2 regions of the Paenibacillus sp. FSL F4-0097 genome follow, and region 1 is predicted to be linked to the other one. Evidence: a T-box and tRNA genes for the amino acid it is inferred to sense, from the RefSeq annotation. Region 1 holds a T-box; the other holds one or more tRNA genes.

Region 1 (11,277 bases):
ACAATCTAAAAAAATAGCTTTCGCCCTATGCATGTAGGAATGAACCTACAGGACCCGCGTGCAATTCTTGCACACGGGTTTTTCCATTCATAGGCATCGGCAGAATTGAACAATGGAGGATTTGAAATGAATGAGCAGCAACTGACTACCTTGTTGAACCAGATGACGCTTGAAGAAAAGATTGCACAATTGCAGCAGCTAGCCGCTAATTTCTATGAAGGGGCAGAGGATGGAGGACAAATCACTGGCCCTATGGCATCCATGGGAATTACGGACCACATGATCGAGAGCAGCGGCTCTGTACTTGGTCTATCAGGTGCAGCGCAAGTCATTGCGGTTCAGGAAGCCCATTTACGCAAAAATAGATTGGGCATTCCCTTGCTGATGATGGCGGATATTGTGCATGGCTTCAAGACGATTTTTCCGGTCCCGCTGGCAATTGGCTGCTCTTGGGATATGGATCGCGCAGAGCTGAGCGCCGAGATTGCGGCTAAAGAAGCGGCAGTCTCCGGTGTGCACGTTACTTATGCGCCAATGGCGGATCTTGTACGGGACCCGCGTTGGGGAAGAGTAATGGAGTCTACAGGAGAAGATCCATATTTGAATGGTAGGTTTGCCCGTGCGTTTGTGCGCGGATTTCAAGGAAGTGACTTGACTGGTGATGTAGATCGTCTGGCGGCTTGTATTAAGCACTTTGCTGCCTATGGTCTATCCGAAGGCGGCCGCGATTATAATACGGTGGATTTATCGGAACGGCAGCTGCGTGAATATTATCTGCCGGCCTATCGTGCAGCACTGGATGAAGGTGCAGAAATGGTCATGACTTCATTTAATACGATTGATGGGATTCCGATAAGCGGCAATGTCAAACTGCTTCGCCAGCTGCTTCGTGAAGAATGGGGATTTGATGGCGTATTGATTTCGGATTGGGGTGCAGTGAAGGAACTGATCCCACATGGTGTCGCCGAGGATGAGGCTGAGGCAGCACTTAAAGCCATCAAAGCTGGTGTAGACATCGAGATGATGACGGCTTGTTACGTTCATCAGCTTCCGGCGCTTGTTGCAGATGGGCAAGTAGATGAGAAGATTATTGATGAAGCTGTGCTTCGTATTTTGAAATTGAAGCAAAGATTGGGCTTGTTCGAGCATCCGTTCCGCGGAGCTGACGTCGAGAAAGAGCGTGAGGTAATCTTCTGTGAAGATCATCGAAATGCGGCGCGTGAGTTGGCGGCTAAATCCTGCGTACTGCTCAAGAATGATCAGGTTCTGCCGCTCGCTGCAGAGCAACGGATTGCGCTAATTGGACCGTTTGCTACTAGCGGAGATATTCTTGGACCGTGGTCGTGGTTGGGTTCAACGGAAGAGGCAAGCCGTCTTGCACCGGCACTTCAAGCTCGCGCAGGTGCGGGTAAGATTACTGTTGCAGAAGGTTCTGGAGTCGATAGCTTTACAGAGGAACAGTGGCTGGAGGCGGAAGCGGCTGCTAAGCAAGCTGATGTGATTGTACTGGCGCTTGGTGAACATTCAGAGATGAGTGGAGAAGCGGGCAGCCGTTCAGATATCCGTTTGCCGGAAGCGCAGCTTGAGCTTTTACAACGTCTGAAACAGCTGAATAAGCCTATCGTGGTGGTGTTGTTTAATGGACGTCCACTAGACTTGGCCGGCGTGTACGAGCATGCAGATGCTATTCTGGAGGCTTGGTTCCCAGGCAGTGAAGGCGGAGCGGCAATTGCCAGTCTACTTTATGGAGATGAGAATCCTTCAGGAAGATTAACGATGTCTTTCCCGGTATCCGTTGGGCAGATTCCAGTCTATTACAATCATTTCAACACTGGACGCCCACTTCATGCTCCGGGTGCCGACAAACGTTATGTCTCGCAATATCTGGATATTCCTAATGAGCCGCTTTTGCCATTTGGTTTTGGACTAAGCTATACGACATTTAGCTATAGTGAACCGATTCTGTCCGGTGAAATCATGACTGAAAATCAGCCTATTGAAATAACCGTTACGGTGACCAATACTGGAGAAGTAGATGGGGAAGAGGTAGTGCAGCTGTATATCCGAGACATTTCCGGAGAGGTCGTCAGACCAATGAAGGAACTGAAAGATTTTGCCAAAATCAACCTCTCACCAGGGGAAAGTCGTGAAGTGACCTTTACCCTTACCGAACAGCAGCTTCGTTATTATCATAGCGATCTAAGCTTTAGCAGTGATCCGGGACGATTTAAATTATTCGTCGGTTCGAACAGCAATGAGGTTAAAGAACGGGATTTTTGCTTAACATTAGCATAAGTAGAATATATACGGCAGTAACGCCGTAATGGAGGAAGTGTAAAATATGACTACTAATTTGAATACTAACATCCGTTTAAACGCCGGGGATCTATCCTTCACTTTTACAAACAGCGGGGACTTGTTCCAAGTCCTTTACGAACGGACAATGATCAATCAATTGCTGCCAAGCATTGTGGACGGCTCATTATCCAATCTATTTTTGCGAGTGCACAATGATGGAAACATTCAAGCCATTCCTTTGCTTGGCATTCATTCTTCAAGCACAGTACGTAAGGCTGGAAACCGTTTGGTTTGGGAAGGTACTGCGGAAAATATAGAATATCAAGTTATTTTCACCCCTACTGCAGGAGGAACTTGGTTCTGGGATGTGAAGCTTACTGGACAAAATGCAGAGGTAGATCTCGTGTACGGACAGGATGTAGGGATTGCTGATATCGCCGCTGTCCGCAGTAATGAAGCTTACCTGTCACAGTATATCGATCATGCGGTATTTGAGGATCAATCCAAAGGGTACGTTGTTTGCTCTAGACAGAATCAGCCACAGGGCGGGAAATTCCCATATCTGCAACAGGGTTCACTTACCAAGGCAACGAGCTTCTCAACAGATGGTTTTCAATTCTTTGGACTGTCCTATAAAGAAACCAACCAACCAGAGAGCTTGGGTCGTGAGCAATTAAGTAATGAAATCTATCAATATGAATTCGCATATACTGCGCTGCAATCGGAACGGGTGAAGCTGAGTGGTGAAACACGGTTTGTGTTCTACGGATTGTTTAAGCAAGATCATCCAGAAGCGATCACTGCGCTAGAATTTGCTAATGATATTGCTGCGGCTTGGGATGCTGTTAAAGATTTACCTTTAGAAGCTGAAGCAGCACTTGAACGTTCTTTCTTCTCGAAGGAGCTGGGAGCACCGCTGGCTGCAGATTCGCTGACAGAGAAAGAGATCGAGGTCTTGTTTCCGGTTCGTTATCAGGAGGAGAGAGAAGGAGACACACTACTTTCCTTTTTCACGGAGAATTATGAGCACGTAGTATTAAAAGAGAAAGAAATGCGCGTAGAACGGCCACACGGCCATATCCTGATGAGTGGGGATAACGCTCGGCTTAATGATAAGGTCATCACAACAACTTCATATATGTACGGGATCTTTAACTCCCAGGTGGTAATTGGAAATACCAATTTTAACAAGCTAATGTCCAATCCAAGAAATGCGCTTAACATTCCAAAAGCTTCAGGACAACGCATTTATGTAGAGTGGAACGGTGAATATCGTTTGCTGACCATGCCTTCTCTATTTGAGGTTGGTTTCAACTATGCTCGTTGGTATTACAGAACAGATGGTGAATGCTTCATTATTACGAACTACACCACCGAAGATTCGCCAGAGATATTCCTGAATGTGCGTTCGGAAAGCGGACGAGCTTATCGTTATTTAGTCACTAATCAAATCACCATGAACGTTAACGAATACGAGCTTCCATATCAATCTAAGCAAGAAGGTGGAGCAGTAATCTTCTCGGCTGACAGAAGCGCACTAAGTGCTGGTGAATATCCTGACTTACAGTATAAATTACAGGTACAGGGTGCGGAGTTAACTCTGCAGGATGAAGGTAGACTTGTCTCTCCTGTTCAACCAACTGAAGCACCGTTAGCAGTACTGGAGCTGTCTGCCAGCAGTGAATGGACCTTGAATATTCAAGGCCTTCTGGATGGTAAGTCACTTGCTCCAAGAAATCGTTCAGCTGAGGAAGAGATTTCTGCTTATCGCGCATTTTATGCTGGTGTGATGAATGGCTTCCGCCTGACGCTTGGGGACGGAACAGAAGGTGAACTGTTTAAGGTTAATGCTCTGACTTGGTGGTACACACATAACATGCTGGTTCACTATTCGGTTCCACATGGTTTAGAGCAATATGGTGGCGCTGCTTGGGGAACACGGGATGTATGTCAGGGACCTGTGGAATATTTCATGGCTACGCAAAAATACGAACAGGTTCGTGAAATTTTGCTGACGCTGTATAGTCATCAATATGAAGATGATGGCAACTGGCCACAATGGTTCATGTTTGATAAATACACGAAGATACAACAAGAAGAGAGCCATGGAGATATTATTGTGTGGCCGCTTAAGGTGCTTGGAGACTACTTGGCAGTAACTCAGGATTACAGCATCTTGGGAGCAACAGTGCCGTATACCCGTAAGCACAGCTTTGACTTTACAGAAGAAAAAGCGACGTTGCTGGATCATGCGCGGAAGGAAATTGCTTATATTAAGGATCATTTCCTGCATGACACACATCTGTCTTCTTACGGTGATGGAGACTGGGATGATACACTCCAGCCTGCAAATCCACAGCTGAAGCAGTATATGGTTAGCAGCTGGACAGTGGCGCTTACCTATCAGACACTTAATCAGTTCTCAGAGGTACTTCGTTCAGTTGATCAAGCTGAGGCAGAGGAACTGAAGGCGATGGTGGAAGGAATCCGTAAGGATTTCCATACTCATATGCTTCAATCCGAAGTGATTCCTGGCTTCCTGTATATGGAGGACCCTGAGCAGATTAAGCTTATGGTGCACCCAAGTGACACAGAAACAGGTATCCAGTACCGTCTGCTGCCAATGACGCGCAGTATGATCAGTGAGCTGCTTACTCCGGAACAGGCCGAAGCACACTATGATGTCATTCAGGATAAACTATTCTGCCCTGACGGTGTACGTCTGATGAATCGTCCAGCTCAATATGTTGGCGGGGTCAGCACTCATTTCAAACGTGCGGAGCAAGCGGCTAACTTTGGCCGGGAAATTGGACTTCAATATGTGCATGCACATATCCGTTATGTAGAGGCTATGGCCAAGCTCGGTAAAACCGATCAGGTCTGGAAGGGTCTGGCAGCGATTAATCCGATCGGAATCCGCGATGTGGTGCCAAACGCTGAACTACGTCAAGCTAACTCCTATTTCAGTAGCTCGGATGGTAAATTTAACACCCGTTATGAGGCACAGGAGAATTTCGATAAACTGCGCAATGGTGACGTAGCTGTTAAAGGTGGCTGGAGAATCTATTCCAGCGGTCCTGGGATCTATATGAACCAGTTAATCTCGAATGCACTGGGGATCCGTACGGAAGGTGGAGACTTAATTGTTGACCCGATTCTGCCGGAATCGCTGGATGGAATGCACTTTAGCTTTGAATATGCAGGCACTAAGGTAGATTTTATCTATCATCTTACAGGTCGTGAGATCAGTCGAATTACTATCAACGGTACGGAAGTGCAAACAGAAGGTACACCTAACCGCTATCGTAACGGTGGTGTTCGCATCAAACGTGCGGACTTTGATCGTCTCAGCACGGAAGCTGGAAATGTGATAGAGATTTATAAGTAACATTATATATAGAAGGGCAATCTCCGCGTTAAGCGCGGAGATTGCCCTTTTTTTGTGTTTTTTACATTCGGCTCGGTGTCGGTAACCCAAGCACTTCGAGCACATCTCCCAAGATGTCCTTGAATCTTGAAGTGAGCCAGAGGCGGAATTCGATCGTGGCTGAATCGCCTTTTAGAATTGGACATACAGAATAGAAGTTGTTGAACAGGGTAGCTAGGGTATGGGCGTAAGTGCAGAGCGTATTTGGCGTTAACTCTATACTTGCTGAATGTAATATCTCCGGCCAGAGGCTTAGCTGTCTTAGCAGCGCAAGCTCTGCTTTTTCCAATTCGGAAGGGAACAGAAGCTGTGCGGCAGCTGTAAGGATTGGGATCGTAGCTTTACTCAAAACGCTTGTCGCACGCGCAAAAGTATACATCAGATAAACTCCGGTATTGCCGGATATTTCGGTAGCCTGTTTGAAATCAAACACGATTTCCGTTCCTAAATTAAACCGCAGCAGATAGTAGCGAATCGCAGCAGTGGCAATCATTCGGCTGGAGAGGCCGTCTTTATCGGAACGTGAGTGTTCGATGTTCTGTTCCATGAGTTCCACCAGATCGCTTACCTTAATCCCGATTCCCTGTCGTCCGGACATAGCATAAGAAGATTTGCCTTCTGAAATATCTATACCCAGCTCGGCAGCCGAGGCGGGACTAAGAGATACAACACCATAACTCACATGATGGAGTTTGTCTGCTTGCTCGTTATAACCTAGTGCCCCTAAGGCTTGCTTAACCATCTGTTGTGGATATTCCTGTCTGTAATCGATCACATTGATGACTCTGTCCGCCTGCCCATAAGACTCTTGGGTTCCAGTTAATCCTGTTGTCCATAAACCGGACGAGAATTCGCTATAGGAGAAATCTTTGGTTAAAAGACCAAATTTCCAGAGATGATAGGCAATATCTTTGGCTGTATACGTTGAAATCCCATTCGAACGCACCAGCACCTTATCGAGATGATGCTCCTCTGAATCCGCTCCAATGTTAGCCTCTGTTCCTTGCTTCAGCACCCAGCAGCCTGCGAGTTTACCTTCAGTCTCTTGTACAAAAACGGCTGTCTGCTTCAGTAGCTCAGCTGCGGCTGCCCAAAATCCCTCTTTTAAAATACTGCTCTCCCATACCAGCAAATCATAATAAATCCCAAAATGTTTCATTTCCTCTACATGCTCTCTAACGATACGTTCAGCTACAAGGTTGCCCAGCCAGGCTTCATTGCCGCCACCTTGTTCAAGGGAGTGCAGTATATCTGTGCGCTTGTGTGTCATCTCAGGGTTCAGCGCATATTCTTTGTTCACTTTGGCATAAAGATCCCAGCAAAAATCACCGAAACGTTGATGTTCCCCTTCTAAAGGTATATTTAATAATCCAACAACTGTATCCGCCAGCTGATTGCCGAGATCATCAATGTAGTTATGGACCTCTACGTTATACCCAGTTCTTTTCATAATTCTGACTAGAGTATCGCCAATACAGGCGTTTCTTAGATGACCTACATGAGCGGCTTTGTTGGGGTTGATAGAAGTGTGCTCGATGATGACTTTTTCCCCAGTGCTGGCAGGCAGTTCAAAGGAATGTTCAGCCCAGCTTTGCCAATTCATATACAAATTGATAAATCCGGGAGCAGCGACTTCAACTTTTTGCAATAGACCGGCGAAACGCCCTTTGAATTGAAGTTCTGCTTTCACTAATTCTGCTATGACCATTGGGGATTTACGTAGAGTTTTGGCTAGCTGCATAGCGATATTACATGAATAATCACCATGTTCTAGATTTGCTGGCTGTTCGATCAGAATGGCAATGTCCTCTGGATAGTCAGCTCCTAAAGTATTGAATACACGGTGTACACTGTGCTCGATTCCGTCTTTGATGATTTGATTTAACATGGTATACCCTCCTTTGAAAATACAAAAAAGCCCTCGTCTCAAAAGAGACGAGGGCTTTAGCGCTCGCGGTACCACTCTCGTTGCTGAACAAGTTGTTCAGCCACCTTACGGGATAACGGCCTTCAGCCGGGACTTCCTACTAAGATTCAGAAGTCCATCTCACGGGTGCGCTTCATTAAAGAAATCTGTACCGGCTTACACTCTCCCGGCTCGCTGAGGACTAGATCTCGTTAACTACTCTCCCGCTCATCGATGCTTAATTAATTTTTACCAGTATACCCAATATTTCATAAAAAGCAATAGTGTTAGCTTCTTAACAATCTTGGTTGCTCTTTGTTATTAGATTATCAGTTTAGTAGATTATAAATTTGGAAAAAGAAGGCTGTCTTGTTATAGGACCAGCTGTTCCTTTGCACAACAGTCCACACGCTAACTCAAGCCAAGGAATATTACTATACGGAGCCACTAATCTTTCAAATTGTAGTGGAAGGGAGGAGTGAATAAAACATGGCTATTTTTTCTACTGGACCTATAGATAACAGCCCGATCCTAGGGGTCAGACCGTCGCAACTGGTAACCGTAAAAGTAGTTAATCGGGATTCTCTTAATCCTTATAATCTAGTTATTCAAGGTTTCCTTCTTAACGGATCAAGAACGATGTATGTGAATGAAACAGTAAATCTAGCACCTAATCAAGTTTTAACTAAGAACTATTTTGCCGACTTGGACGCATTTGAATTTGTATTTACAACAGTAGAAGCAGTTGAAGCAGAGGTTGGGATTTCAGTCTGGGGAAAACAGAACTCGGGGGCATTGGTAGATCCTCATCGCATAGTTGCGTGGGAGAAGCAGGCAGTATTAATTTAATAATTATTTTTGTGACACAGTTAACGTTAAAGGAGTGATGAGAAATTGAGTTATTTATCTACCGGACCGATAGACAATAGTATGGTAGGGGGTGTAAGACCTACTCAGCATGTTACTGTCAAAATTGATAACCGAAGTGACATTGATTCATCAATGGCTCTTGTTCAAGGATACTATATGGATGGGACAAGAACTTTATATGTAAGCGAGCTGATAAATGTAGCACCTAATGAAGTTATAACACGTGATTATTATGGCGATTTTGATGCGTTCGAATTTATTTTTACAACTACAAGTCTGGTAGATGATCCGATTCAAATCTCAGTATGGGGAAAAAATAGCGTTGGCCAGATTGTGACTGCCCATCGACTTGTACATGCAGAATTGCTTGGTGTAACGCAAGGGATAACTGGTGCGACCGGTGCGACTGGTGCAACAGGAGCGACCGGAGCCGATGGAGCAACGGGTGCTACCGGAGCAGGAGAGACTGGGGCGACAGGTGCAACAGGGGCAGATGGAGTGACTGGTGCAACCGGGGTGACTGGAGCGGATGGAGCCACTGGAGTGACTGGGGCAGGAGAGACTGGGGCAACAGGTGCCGATGGAGCTACAGGTGCAACTGGTGCAACCGGAGCGGATGGAGTAACTGGAGCGACCGGAGCAGGAGAGACAGGTGCAACAGGTGCAGATGGAGTGACTGGGGCGACTGGTGCAACGGGAGCAGACGGAGCAACGGGTGCTACAGGAGCAGGAGAGACAGGGGCAACAGGAGCCGATGGAGCTACAGGAGCAGACGGAGTAACTGGGGCGACTGGTGCAACGGGAGCAGACGGAGCAACCGGGGCGACCGGAGCAGGAGAGACTGGGGCAACAGGAGCAGATGGAGCTACAGGTGCAACAGGAGCAACGGGAGCAGACGGAGCAACGGGAGCAGACGGAGCAACGGGTGCAACAGGAGCGACCGGAGCAGGAGAGACTGGAGCTACAGGAGCAGACGGAGTAACTGGGGCGACTGGTGCAACGGGAGCAGACGGAGCAACCGGGGCGACCGGAGCAGGAGAGACTGGGGCAACAGGAGCAGATGGAGCTACAGGTGCAACGGGTGCAACGGGAGCAGACGGAGCAACCGGGGCGACCGGAGCAGGAGAGACTGGGGCAACAGGAGCAGATGGAGCTACAGGTGCAACAGGAGCAACGGGAGCAGACGGAGCAACGGGAGCGACTGGAGCAGGAGAGACTGGGGCAACAGGAGCAGATGGAGCTACAGGTGCAACAGGAGCAACGGGAGCCGATGGAGCAACGGGAGCGACCGGAGCAGGAGAGACAGGTGCAACAGGTGCAGATGGAGTGACTGGTGCAACGGGAGCCGACGGAGCAACCGGGGCGACCGGAGCAGGAGAGACTGGGGCAACAGGAGCAGATGGAGTGACTGGTGCGACTGGTGCAACGGGAGCAACTGGAGCAGGGGAGACTGGAGCGACTGGTGCAGACGGAGTAACTGGAGCAACTGGAGCGACTGGTGCAACAGGAGCGGATGGTGCAGAAGGAGTAACTGGAGCAACTGGGGCGACTGGTGCAGACGGAGTAACTGGTACAACGGGTGCAACCGGAGCGGATGGAGTAACGGGAGCAACAGGAGCAACGGGTGCAACCGGAGCAACAGGAGTAGCTGGTGTAACCGGAGCAACGGGTGAAGCTGGAGCGACTGGAGCAACGGGAGTAGCTGGGGCAACCGGAGCAACGGGTGAAGCTGGAGCGACTGGAGCAACGGGAGTAGCTGGAGCAACCGGAGCAACGGGTGAAACAGGAGCAACAGGAGCAACAGGAGCCACCGGAGCAACGGGTGAAGCTGGAGTGACCGGAGCAACGGGAGTAGCTGGAGCAACTGGAGCAACGGGAGTAGCTGGGGCGACAGGAGCGACAGGAGTAGCTGGTATAACCGGAGCAACGGGAGTAGCTGGGGCAACAGGAGCGACAGGAGTATCTGGTGTAACCGGAGCAACTGGGCTTACTGGTGCAACAGGTGTAACCGGAGTAACTGGAGCTACAGGTCCGAACATTCAACAAGAAGGTTTTTCTGCTTTTAAGCCCTCATTGGCAATTTCCACATCTACCCAATTAACTGGCTGGACTGTGACAACACCTTTTTATGATAGCCCGTCCTTCGACGAAGTTGGGGGAAATTATACTATTCCGACAACTGGTAGATATTCGATTGAAGCGACTATCAATTACTCCACAACTGCCTCACTCACTGTCAGTCTTGGTACTGGAATTAATCCGGCTTTCGTAGTTCAGAGAACTTCTCCTACTGCAACAAATCTGGTAAGTGGCTTGTTCCCAGTACTTGATGTGAATGTTGCACTTATATTAGATTTGAGAGCAATTTTGGGAAGTGGTACTGTGACGCTGGCTGGAGAATTTGCATTAACCGCAGGTGATGTGATTGGCTTGTTCTATGTGGCAAATGGTTTGACGGTTCCTTTGAATTTGGGTGGCGCGAACTCAGCAGGTATCGTCTGGTCTGTTCATGAATTAACTTAAGTTTATCTTCGAGTTCAGTATTTACAACAGGGGTAATTCGGTAGCCGTAAGTATGGCTTTCGGGTTATCCCCTGTTTTGTTGGCGATATGTTATAAGTTGACTAGAGCGATGCTTATTAGGTTCTTCTTCTATTAATCCATTACGGATTTTCAGATTGCTATAATGTATCAAATATGTGTAACAGTAGTTTTTAAATGGATGTCCACACCTTAATTCGAAATAAGAATAATACTATAAAGAGCCAAAAATTAT
Region 2 (11,277 bases), 110 kb from region 1:
GGGTTAAGTCCCGCAACGAGCGCAACCCTTAACTTTAGTTGCCAGCAGGTAATGCTGGGCACTCTAGAGTGACTGCCGGTGACAAACCGGAGGAAGGTGGGGATGACGTCAAATCATCATGCCCCTTATGACCTGGGCTACACACGTACTACAATGGCCGGTACAACGGGAAGCGAAGCCGCGAGGTGGAGCCAATCCCATCAAAGCCGGTCTCAGTTCGGATTGCAGGCTGCAACTCGCCTGCATGAAGTCGGAATTGCTAGTAATCGCGGATCAGCATGCCGCGGTGAATACGTTCCCGGGTCTTGTACACACCGCCCGTCACACCACGAGAGTTTACAACACCCGAAGTCGGTGGGGTAACCCGCAAGGGAGCCAGCCGCCGAAGGTGGGGTAGATGATTGGGGTGAAGTCGTAACAAGGTAGCCGTATCGGAAGGTGCGGCTGGATCACCTCCTTTCTATGGAGAATCGTCTTCTGCAATGAAGACATTCAAATCGGAAGCTTAGCTTCCACAATCTCAGGTTTAGGCCTGTTACTCACTCGTTGCTCAGTTTTGAGAGTTTAAGCTCTCAAGTAAGACTTGATCCTTGAAAACTGGATACCGAAACGAATTTGCGTTTTAGAACATCTTTTAGCAACTTGTGCAAACAAGTAAATGTTATTAGTGAGATTTTTCTTCGGAAAAATCAAGGTTAAGCTAATAAGAGCACACGGAGGATGCCTAGGCGCCAGGAGCCGACGAAGGACGTGGCGAACAACGAAACTGCCTCGGGGAGCTGTAAGCAAGCTTTGATCCGGGGGTGTCCGAATGGGGAAACCCAGCTGTGGTAATTCGCAGTTACTCATACCTGAATACATAGGGTGTGTAGAGGCAGACCAGGGGAACTGAAACATCTAAGTACCCTGAGGAAGAGAAAACAATAGTGATTCCGTCAGTAGCGGCGAGCGAACGCGGAACAGCCTAAACCTAAGAGCTTGCTCTTAGGGGTTGTGGGACGTCTCACATGGAGTTACAAAGGAATATGGTAGGTGAAGAGGTCTGGAAAGGCCCGCGATAGAGGTAAAAGCCCTGTAACCTAAACTGTATTCTCTCCGAGACGGATCCCGAGTAGTGCGGGGCACGTGAAACCCCGTATGAATCCAGCAGGACCATCTGCTAAGGCTAAATACTACCTGGCGACCGATAGTGAAACAGTACCGTGAGGGAAAGGTGAAAAGCACCCCGGAAGGGGAGTGAAATAGAACCTGAAACCGTGTGCTTACAAAAAGTCAGAGCCCGATCTATGGGTGATGGCGTGCCTTTTGTAGAATGAACCGGCGAGTTACGTTTAACATGCAAGGTTAAGCCGAGAAGGTGGAGCCGCAGCGAAAGCGAGTCTGAATAGGGCGAATGAGTATGTGGACGTAGACCCGAAACCGTGTGATCTACCCCTGTCCAGGGTGAAGGTGCGGTAACACGCACTGGAGGCCCGAACCCACGTACGTTGAAAAGTGCGGGGATGAGGTGGGGGTAGCGGAGAAATTCCAATCGAACTCGGAGATAGCTGGTTCTCCCCGAAATAGCTTTAGGGCTAGCCTCGGTATAAGAGTAGTGGAGGTAGAGCACTGATTGGGTGCGGGGTCCGCAAGGATTACCAAGCTCAGTCAAACTCCGAATGCCATATACTTATTGCCGGGAGTCAGACAGTGAGTGCTAAGATCCATTGTCAAAAGGGAAACAGCCCAGACCATCAGCTAAGGTCCCCAAGTGTGTGTTAAGTGGGAAAGGATGTGGAGTTGCACAGACAACCAGGATGTTGGCTTAGAAGCAGCCACCATTGAAAGAGTGCGTAATAGCTCACTGGTCGAGTGACTCTGCGCCGAAAATGTAACGGGGCTAAACACACCACCGAAGCTATGGCTAGATACTATGTATCTGGGGTAGGGGAGCGTTGTGTAGGGGTTGAAGGTGTACTGAAAAGAGCGCTGGACACTACACAAGTGAGAATGCCGGTATGAGTAACGAAAAGATCAGTGAGAATCTGATCCGCCGAAAGCCCAAGGTTTCCTGAGGAAGGCTCGTCCGCTCAGGGTAAGTCGGGACCTAAGGCGAGGCCGAAAGGCGTAGTCGAAGGACAACAGTTTGAAATTACTGTACCACCGTAATCCGCTATGAGCGATGGGGTGACGCAGGAGGGTAGTGACGCGGACTGATGGATGTCCGTCTAAGCAGTGAGGCTGATGTGTAGGCAAATCCGCACATCATTAAGGCTGGGCTGTGATGGGGAGCGAAAATTATAGTAGCGAAGGTCATGATCTCACACTGCCAAGAAAAGCCTCTAGCCAGGAGAAGGTGCCCGTACCGCAAACCGACACAGGTAGGCGAGAAGAGAATTCTAAGGCGCGCGGAAGAACTCTCGTTAAGGAACTCGGCAAAATGACCCCGTAACTTCGGGAGAAGGGGTGCCTCGGTAGTGTGAATAGCACGAGGGGGCCGCAGTGAAAAGGCCCAAGCGACTGTTTAGCAAAAACACAGGTCTGTGCGAAGCCGCAAGGCGAAGTATACGGGCTGACGCCTGCCCGGTGCTGGAAGGTTAAGGGGAGTGGTTAGGGGTAACCCGAAGCTATGAACCGAAGCCCCAGTAAACGGCGGCCGTAACTATAACGGTCCTAAGGTAGCGAAATTCCTTGTCAGGTAAATTCTGACCCGCACGAATGGCGTAACGACTTGGGCGCTGTCTCAACGAGAGATCCGGTGAAATTTTAATACCTGTGAAGATGCAGGTTACCCGCGACAAGACGGAAAGACCCCATGGAGCTTTACTGCAGCTTGATATTGAATTTGGGTACGATCTGTACAGGATAGGTGGGAGCCGTAGAAATCGGAGCGCAAGCTTCGGTGGAGGCGCCGTTGGGATACCACCCTGATCGTATCTAGGTTCTAACCTAGTACCCTTATCGGGTACGGGGACCGTGTCAGGCGGGCAGTTTGACTGGGGCGGTCGCCTCCTAAAGAGTAACGGAGGCGTTCCAAGGTTCCCTCAGAATGGTTGGAAATCATTCGCAGAGTGCAAAGGCATAAGGGAGCTTGACTGCGAGACCTACAAGTCGAGCAGGGACGAAAGTCGGACTTAGTGATCCGGTGGTACCGCATGGAAGGGCCATCGCTCAACGGATAAAAGCTACCCTGGGGATAACAGGCTTATCTCCCCCAAGAGTCCACATCGACGGGGAGGTTTGGCACCTCGATGTCGGCTCATCGCATCCTGGGGCTGAAGTAGGTCCCAAGGGTTGGGCTGTTCGCCCATTAAAGCGGTACGCGAGCTGGGTTCAGAACGTCGTGAGACAGTTCGGTCCCTATCTGTCGTGGGCGCAGGAAATTTGAGAGGAGCTGTCCTTAGTACGAGAGGACCGGGATGGACGTACCGCTGGTGCACCAGTTGTTCCGCCAGGAGCATGGCTGGGTAGCTACGTACGGACGGGATAAGCGCTGAAAGCATCTAAGCGTGAAGCCCCCTCAAGATGAGATTTCCCAATTAGTAAGACCCCTTGAAGACGACGAGGTAGATAGGTTGGAGGTGGAAGTGCAGCAATGCATGGAGCTGACCAATACTAATCGGTCGAGGGCTTATCCTATACGTAGAATGCAAATTCGTTTCGGATTCAGTTTTCAGGAATCAAGCTCAGATTTATATAGTCCAAGTGACTGTTTGATGATGAATTTGTTTTCAGCATTTGGCGATGCTGAGACCTGAATAATGCATTTGTACCGCAAATGCCCGTTTGGTGGCGATAGCGGAGGGGTTCCACACGTACCCATCCCGAACACGACCGTTAAGCCCTCCAGCGCCGATGGTACTTGGACCGAAGGGTCCTGGGAGAGTAGGACGTTGCCAAGCACGCAAGACCACTGTTGAGTTATCGACAGTGGTCTTTTTGTTGTATGATATTTATCCGCTTATTATAAGGATAGGCAATCATTGTGAGTGATTTCTTCGAATGAAAATTAGTTCACGGAGGCAAATGATCATGATTATATGGATCAATGGTGCTTTTGGTTCAGGGAAGACACAAACCGCATATGAAATGTATCGAAGAAAAACATAGCTAGCGAATATGATGGAATAATTATCGTGCCTATGACCCTAATGAATCCGGATTATTGCAGGGAAATCATCGGCAAGTTAATGGATGGAGGTATAAAGCTTTATCATTTTAGTTTGTGTGCCTCCCGAGAGACCTTGCTTAAGAGATTAAGCGAGAGGTGAATGAAAAGACTCTTGGGCTGCTCAGCAGATCGACAGGTGCATCACAGGGCTTGATCACGAGGTGTTTAAGCAGCATCTAGACACGAATGATAGAACTACGGGTGAAATTGTTGAGATAATAGCTCAAAAGCTTCATATCAATCTATTACCTAGTGAAGAGTAGAAAGAAAAATAATTAGTTTAGGTATTGCTATACTTAATAATACATGATATAATCTTTTTTGTTGTCAAAACAATTTGTTTTTAAAACGGCCCGTTGGTCAAGGGGTTAAGACACCTCCCTTTCACGGAGGTAACATGGGTTCGAATCCCATACGGGTCACCATTTCTTCTTGAAACGGCATTAGACTTCTAGAAAAAATGGTTGCATTACAGATTTGATTATGTTATGATAATTAAGTTGCTTCTTTACATGGAGGCTTAGCTCAGCTGGGAGAGCATCTGCCTTACAAGCAGAGGGTCGGGGGTTCGATCCCCTCAGCCTCCACCATAACACATCCCCAAAAGTGAAGTTAATGCTTCACTGAGGATTCCGGATACTTTCCGGGGAATCAAAGGAAATTAATACTTTTTTACTGACGCGGGGTGGAGCAGCCCGGTAGCTCGTCGGGCTCATAACCCGAAGGTCGCAGGTTCAAATCCTGCCCCCGCAACCAATTTTCATTAAGCAATTATTCTTCTGGAACCGTGGTGTAGTTGGCCTAACATGCCTGCCTGTCACGCAGGAGACCGCGGGTTCGAATCCCGTCGGTTCCGCCATTTTCTTGCTTTATGAGCCATTAGCTCAGTTGGTAGAGCACCTGACTTTTAATCAGGGTGTCGAAGGTTCGAGTCCTTCATGGCTCACTTCTTTAGTGAGTCGGACATCAATACATACCGTGTGCGGACGTGGCTCAGCGGTAGAGCATCGCCTTGCCAAGGCGAGGGTCGCGGGTTCGATTCCCGTCGTCCGCTCCATATAAATTTTGCGCCCTTAGCTCAGCTGGATAGAGCGTTTGACTACGAATCAAAAGGCCGGGAGTTCGAATCTCTCAGGGCGCGCCATATTTTAACTTAATACTTTGCCGGTGTGGCGGAATGGCAGACGCGCTCGACTCAAAATCGAGAGGGAAACCGTGGAGGTTCGAGTCCTCTCACCGGTATATCGAAAAAAACTTGTAAGATTGCTTCCAGCAATTTTACAAGTTTTTTTATTTTCTGAGTATTGGTCATACCCCTGTCAAGTAGACAAATGAAAAAAGCTATGCTGCCAGCGCGCACCGATAGTTTTGCTTGAAAGCGGTGATATTTCCGCTCTTGAATTATACTGTTTGAGGTACAACTTCTCTGTTTTGAGATGCGAAAAGAAGGATTCGAAACATGCATTATCTAGGGAGGTAGCTTTGCGAGAGTGCTGCCTTTAATGCCGAATACCTCTAATCCTGTATTGTATGCCTGAGACGTGTATTGGAAGCCCTGAACCGAATGGAGCACGGCTTCCAATGTACGTCTCTTTTTCTTGTCCACTTCGTGACCGTATCCAACACGAGTTGAACATCGTTACGTTCTGACAATTGCAAAGTGACAAGCTCGTTGTTGAATAGATCTTGTATGACGGATAAGTAATGAAAGTTAGTTCCGTCCGAAATATAGGTAATATCCGTTACCATTTTTTGCTGTGGTGCTGTGGTGCTGTGGCATGAAATTTACGTTTTAAGCGATTCGGGAAAACGATAGAAAGGGTATAACTAGACTGTCTTCGATTCTTTCGAATGATAGATTTGATCGATAGTTCTTTCATGATTCGCCATACTTTCTTGTGATTCACGTTGAAGCCTGCCTCCTACAAGGCAGTCGAAATGCGAGGATAGCCTAAATCTGGATGCGAAAAATGAATGGCCATCATGTGTTCCTTGATCTCTTGATTTTTATCATTCCTGGCTCTGACGCTTAGGCTATGTAGCTAGCCATTTGTAGTAACTGGTCCGTGATATCCCTGCAATCGCTAAGAGGTCTGTAATATGATGCGGGTAGCGTAGTTCTCTCGCTGCCTGGGAGCTTCTCCTTTATTAGATTTGGATACCGCTTTTTTAAATATCCACCTGCGCTTTCAGGTAGTCACTTTCTTCTTCGACACTACCAAAGGACGTGCGAGAGCGACCTTTCCCAGGATTCATCTCTTTTTCCTCATTTTTACGTTCATCGAAAGAATCTCCGTTTTTCCATTTTCTCACCCAAACCTTCAATTGCGTGCAACTACGGATACCTTGTTGTTCAGCTATGATCGTATAGCTAGATGATCCATCTAAGTAGGTTCTAACCGCCTTTAATTTAAATGCTTCTGTATACATCTGAAATGTTTGTCCTTTTTTCGCCATAAAAATATCCCCTCCAAGTGTTACTCGAATCTCCATGATAACATGTATTTTTTTTCGAGTGTCTACTTGAAGGGGATAATACCACTGTTCAATAAAACGGAAGTTTTATTTGTTATTGTTCTCTTTATCTTTTCAATTACCGATTTTTTCGGATGAAGCTGTTCAATTTTTTATAGTGATGCGAAATGGTCATACAAAAAATTCGGCTACAGACTGATCCCAAGATCTATCATTCAGGAGATTTTACTCATAATACCATTGACAACCATTTGTTAATAAAAATTTAAGATCTACACACCTAGATTTTTAAGGTGTTCAATCTATAATTTGTACCAAGAAGAATAGGTATAAAATGGAAGTTGAGAAAATTGGTGATAAATTAAATTTATACGGAAAATTAAGTCAGTTGAAATAAACGATAAAATGTAGAATTACATATTAAAAATGGAGGTGTCTTAGTGAAAAAAATCTTAATGTTTGTATTAACTATAACCATTTTGATTGGAGGAAGCCTCTACTTCCAAAATCGAAGCAGCTACTCAGAATATGCAAGCATACAGGATGATAAAACCATCTCAGAGGATTTAATTATCTTAGATAATAATCCGAAGGATGTAAAGTCAGAGAATAAGAGTCCGGGCAATGAGGAAACTCCAAAGGATGCAACGTTAGATGATAAAAGGACTTTTGAGGATATTGCCTTGGACAAACGTCTTGATGAAGGGAGGAAAAAAAATGAAAGAACTTATCGGGAGCAAGGAAGAAAAGAGTCATCAATTAGGCCAACAATAGAAGTTCCATCTCTTTCTATCGAGGATATAACAGGCATCTACAAAACAGTTGATGCATACATGAGAGAAAATTCAGATCGGTTTCCCGAACCAGCGGACAATGGCACTAGGGGAAACACTGATGATCCGAGAATCCAAAATATTCTATACAAGGAAGAAAAAACAGGTATCATAGCAGGATTCGAAAATGAAAATCTGTTCGCATGGGAAGTGAAAAAGCTGGACGGAGAATATACCAACCTCCTGTTAGGTAGAAAGTCTACGGGAGAAGAATGGCAAGTTCTCTCGGAAGGAGACGTATATCAATTGAGAGAGGAAATTAGCGATGGAAATTAAAGCGGAGAATTTAACAAGAACATTTGGAATGAAACGGGCAATCAGTGAACTAAATTTTACATTGCCTGAAGGTGTGTATGGGCTTTTGGGAGATAATGGGGCAGGGAAAAGCACCTTGATGAGAATTCTTGTGGCAATTGACCATCAAACTAGTGGTAAGGTTACCTTTAACGGCAAGGATATCTTCCATATGAACGACGACTACCGGAATCTTGTGGGATATATTCCCCAGGATTTCGAGGTTTATTCCGCGTTTACAGCAACAGAATATCTGGAATATATGGGAGCACTGAAGGGGTTGTCAAAAAAAGAACTGAAGCACAAAGTTCCAGAGGTATTACAGTTTGTCAACCTGGAGAATGTTGCTAATAAAAAGGTCAAAACCTTTTCCGGAGGGATGAAAAGGCGGGTGGGCATTGCCCAAGCCATTATTAACGATCCGAAGATATTAATTTTTGACGAGCCCACCGCTGGGCTTGACCCCCATGAGCGAATCCGTTTTTCAAACATCATAAGCGAAATGGGACAGGACAAGATCATCTTGTTTTCTACCCACATTATTTCGGATATCGAAGCAATTACCACCAATGTGATCATCCTAGATCAGGGGAAAATTAAAGAGCAAGGTAATGTGCAAAAGATGTTATCCGGGATTAAAGGAAAAGTATTTACTGAGGAGATGGACAGAGAGCGACTGGCCTCCTTTAAAAAGAAGCACCTGATCGTACGGATCCGGCAGGAAGAAAACGTTGTTAATGTCCGTTACTTGGGAGAAAAGGAATCAGGCGCAATCGTATGCGAGCCCACGCTGGAAGATTACTACATCTACTTAGGGAGTGGGAGCCATGCGTAATTTCATTCCATTAGAACTGAAAAAAATATTAAATAAAAATACAGTAATTATCAGCCTACTCTTTCTCACTATTATTCTGATCCCCTGGATTCAAACCGCCAAGAGTATAGATGTCTTGGATGATGAGGGAACCATACATAGCGGTCTTGGAGGCTGGAAAATTTTAAGGGAGCGCACGGTTGAGGGCACGATGACGACGGATTATTTATTACAAATGAAACAAAACTACGAAAACAGCGTGGACAAACCTTATATTGAAGGCGAAGTGGATACAGATCGCAAGTTGGGAAAAAGATTAACTTTTCCTCACGATGCGCTGAACTGGGAACTGAACTTTCCATATATAAAGTACCGTGTTCTCGATAACAGCTTAAATTTAACGGATGAGCAGCTCGCCAATTTTTATGTAGATTGGAAGGGCAGTTTTACCGAATATTTATCCACTGAACAAAATCTATTTCCTTATACAGAGAAACAAATCGAAATCATATCCCAGAAAATGCAAAAAGTACCCACCCCATTTTTATTCAAATACGATAGTGGCTGGGAGTACCTGAAAATAGGTTTATTAAATACGATCTACCTTTTCTTCATGTTCTTGGCCTTTATCCTATGCGAGGGATTCTCCAAAAACAGCAGCAAAGGAATTGACAAGGTGACCTTATCCACCAAGGAGAGCAGGAGGAGGCTGCTCAGCTACAAGCTTGGTGCCGCTTGTGTGTTTTCTACGATAGCCTATTTTGTGTATATTGCGATCATACTGCTGTTTATTACCGCAGTGTATACGCTGCACGGCTGGGACTCTTCGGTTCAAATCGGAACAATTACATTTTATTCTATGAATCAGCTTCAAGAGGGGTTACTCTATATTTCCATGGGATACTTTTCCACACTTGTCGTGACGCATCTTATCCTGTTTTTGTCAGTGGTTTTTAAAAGAGGGAAACTGGTATTAGCACTTTCACTGATTTATTTTTATCTCGTAAATACTTATCAGATGGGGAGGGGGGCGCTGATTGAAAAAGTGATGGTCTTCATGCCCCAGAACTTTATCAATAATCTTATAGGCATAGAGAAATTATATTTTGTGGGTAATACTGTATTTCCTTATGTTTTTGTCGCCCTGTTTCTGGGTACTGTGTACATTCTCTTATCTCGAATCGGTATCTCTATATGGATGAGAAGATATTATTTACAGTAGAGGAAGGTAGGTGAAATCATGAGCTATTTATCAAAAGTAAACAGAAGTAAAATCCTAAACATAAACATATTCGGTTTTTTGTTGGCATTGTTTCTGATACTTACCTTTTACAACTTAGACACCATCAAAACAGGTTATTTAAATCAGGCAAGATATGAGGTAACAGATGGGACGGAATACCGGTATTTCTATCAACCGGAGGTATTGGATGAAGTTGAGATTAATAAAATTTTGGAAAAATACAGAGAACTTAGCCTACCAGAAGACAGGAATAAAGCGGATGTTGCAGATTTGCCAGCCTTGGATATGATTATCCAAGTGTATGGCTGGAACTGGACTGGAATACGAGATGTCTCAGCAGAACAATTTTATCAGGACAGGGCAGACATCATCAAAAGTGCACAGAAGGAAGCGGGGAGTTCTAGGGAAGGAATCAGCAACGGGAATTATGCAGCGGCTTCTCTCTCCGAACCTATCCGGATGGGTTATGCCGAGGGATGGAAGAACGTTAACTCAGGGATGAGCCAGTGTGTTTTTATTGTCCTGGTTCTCATTTCCATTCTACTGGTCCCAATTTTTAATGAAGACGAGACCTTGGGCGTGGACGGACTGGTCAAATCCACGAGGTTTGGAAAACGTAAGCTGAGTAGGATACGGATTATCAACGCCTTCCAGCTCTCTTTATTGCTTTATCTGGCGGCGGTGGCGATTTACATTACGCCTATATTCTTTATGTACGGTTTACAAGGAGCGGATTTGCCTATACAAAGTAGTCCACAATTTTTTTTATCAATGGTTGCGGTGAATTATTTCGAGCAGTTTTTAATCAACCTGGTTATTGGATATGTGGCAATCTCACTGATGACAGGGATTACTTTATTGATCAGCGTATTAGTCACACAGATTTATACTGGCTACGCCCTGTTACTATTCACCATAGCCATATCTTACGCCATTCAGATGAGTGAGGTATTCTTTCTGAAACATTATGTGGGCAATTTTCTGCCCATGCAGATAGCCAAGTTCAACAGCTATTACACAAGTTTTGAACCCTATGGAGGTATTTCTAGAATTATTGCCGTTCCTTCCATTACTGTTGCAGTTTTATTTATACTCCTACTATTTTTGCCAAGATGGATTAATAAAATGAGGTTTACTTCTTAGATTGAGCATTACGCATAAAGTTAAAACACATCAAGGATAAAAAAATGAAGTGAAGTTCGGAAAGAAGGTAGATGATGTATTCATTTTTTATTTTATGCGAAGCTGGATCAGAAAAAGATGGTATTAGCAACAACGGTTTAGCTCACGTTCTAGAGCACTTTGTTATACTGGCGATGCTCAAAGATTTTTTCACAGAGAAAGAAAGTAATTTGAGAGGACAAACAAGTTACTGCTATTGCTTATATAGTTGGAGCAATGCGAAGTACCAAGTAGGTTTAAACCTTATCTTTGAATTTGAAAACTATATGAGGAGGATATTAAATAA

What was found. The T-box of region 1 lies ahead of argS (arginine--tRNA ligase). A T-box ahead of a tRNA ligase gene usually reads a tRNA of that ligase, here a tRNA-Arg.
Region 2: it has a tRNA-Arg gene. The T-box ahead of argS (arginine--tRNA ligase) is inferred to sense a tRNA for this amino acid. The anticodon was not compared.

Annotation. Positions count from the first base shown of each region.
Region 1 is NZ_CP151965.1:5,510,740-5,522,016, reverse strand. Features, by position in the region: gene MHH86_RS24750 (extracellular solute-binding protein) at 1-17, shown strand, start outside; gene bglX (beta-glucosidase BglX) at 127-2,295, shown strand; gene MHH86_RS24740 (cellobiose phosphorylase) at 2,342-5,686, shown strand; gene argS (arginine--tRNA ligase) at 5,748-7,613, opposite strand; T-box leader at 7,654-7,872, opposite strand; gene MHH86_RS24730 (hypothetical protein) at 8,121-8,480, shown strand; gene MHH86_RS24725 (collagen-like protein) at 8,526-11,024, shown strand.
Region 2 is NZ_CP151965.1:5,398,566-5,409,842, reverse strand. Features, by position in the region: rRNA gene MHH86_RS24285 (16S ribosomal RNA) at 1-460, shown strand, start outside; rRNA gene MHH86_RS24280 (23S ribosomal RNA) at 694-3,618, shown strand; rRNA gene rrf (5S ribosomal RNA) at 3,765-3,881, shown strand; tRNA gene MHH86_RS24270 (tRNA-Glu) at 4,501-4,575, shown strand; tRNA gene MHH86_RS24265 (tRNA-Val) at 4,665-4,740, shown strand; tRNA gene MHH86_RS24260 (tRNA-Met) at 4,830-4,906, shown strand; tRNA gene MHH86_RS24255 (tRNA-Asp) at 4,932-5,009, shown strand; tRNA gene MHH86_RS24250 (tRNA-Lys) at 5,024-5,096, shown strand; tRNA gene MHH86_RS24245 (tRNA-Gly) at 5,133-5,207, shown strand; tRNA gene MHH86_RS24240 (tRNA-Arg) at 5,218-5,294, shown strand; tRNA gene MHH86_RS24235 (tRNA-Leu) at 5,314-5,392, shown strand; gene MHH86_RS24230 (hypothetical protein) at 5,893-6,057, opposite strand; gene MHH86_RS24225 (transposase) at 6,320-6,607, opposite strand; gene MHH86_RS24220 (hypothetical protein) at 7,066-7,734, shown strand; gene MHH86_RS24215 (ABC transporter ATP-binding protein) at 7,724-8,587, shown strand; gene MHH86_RS24210 (hypothetical protein) at 8,580-9,788, shown strand; gene MHH86_RS24205 (hypothetical protein) at 9,807-10,952, shown strand; gene MHH86_RS24200 (hypothetical protein) at 11,024-11,277, shown strand, end outside.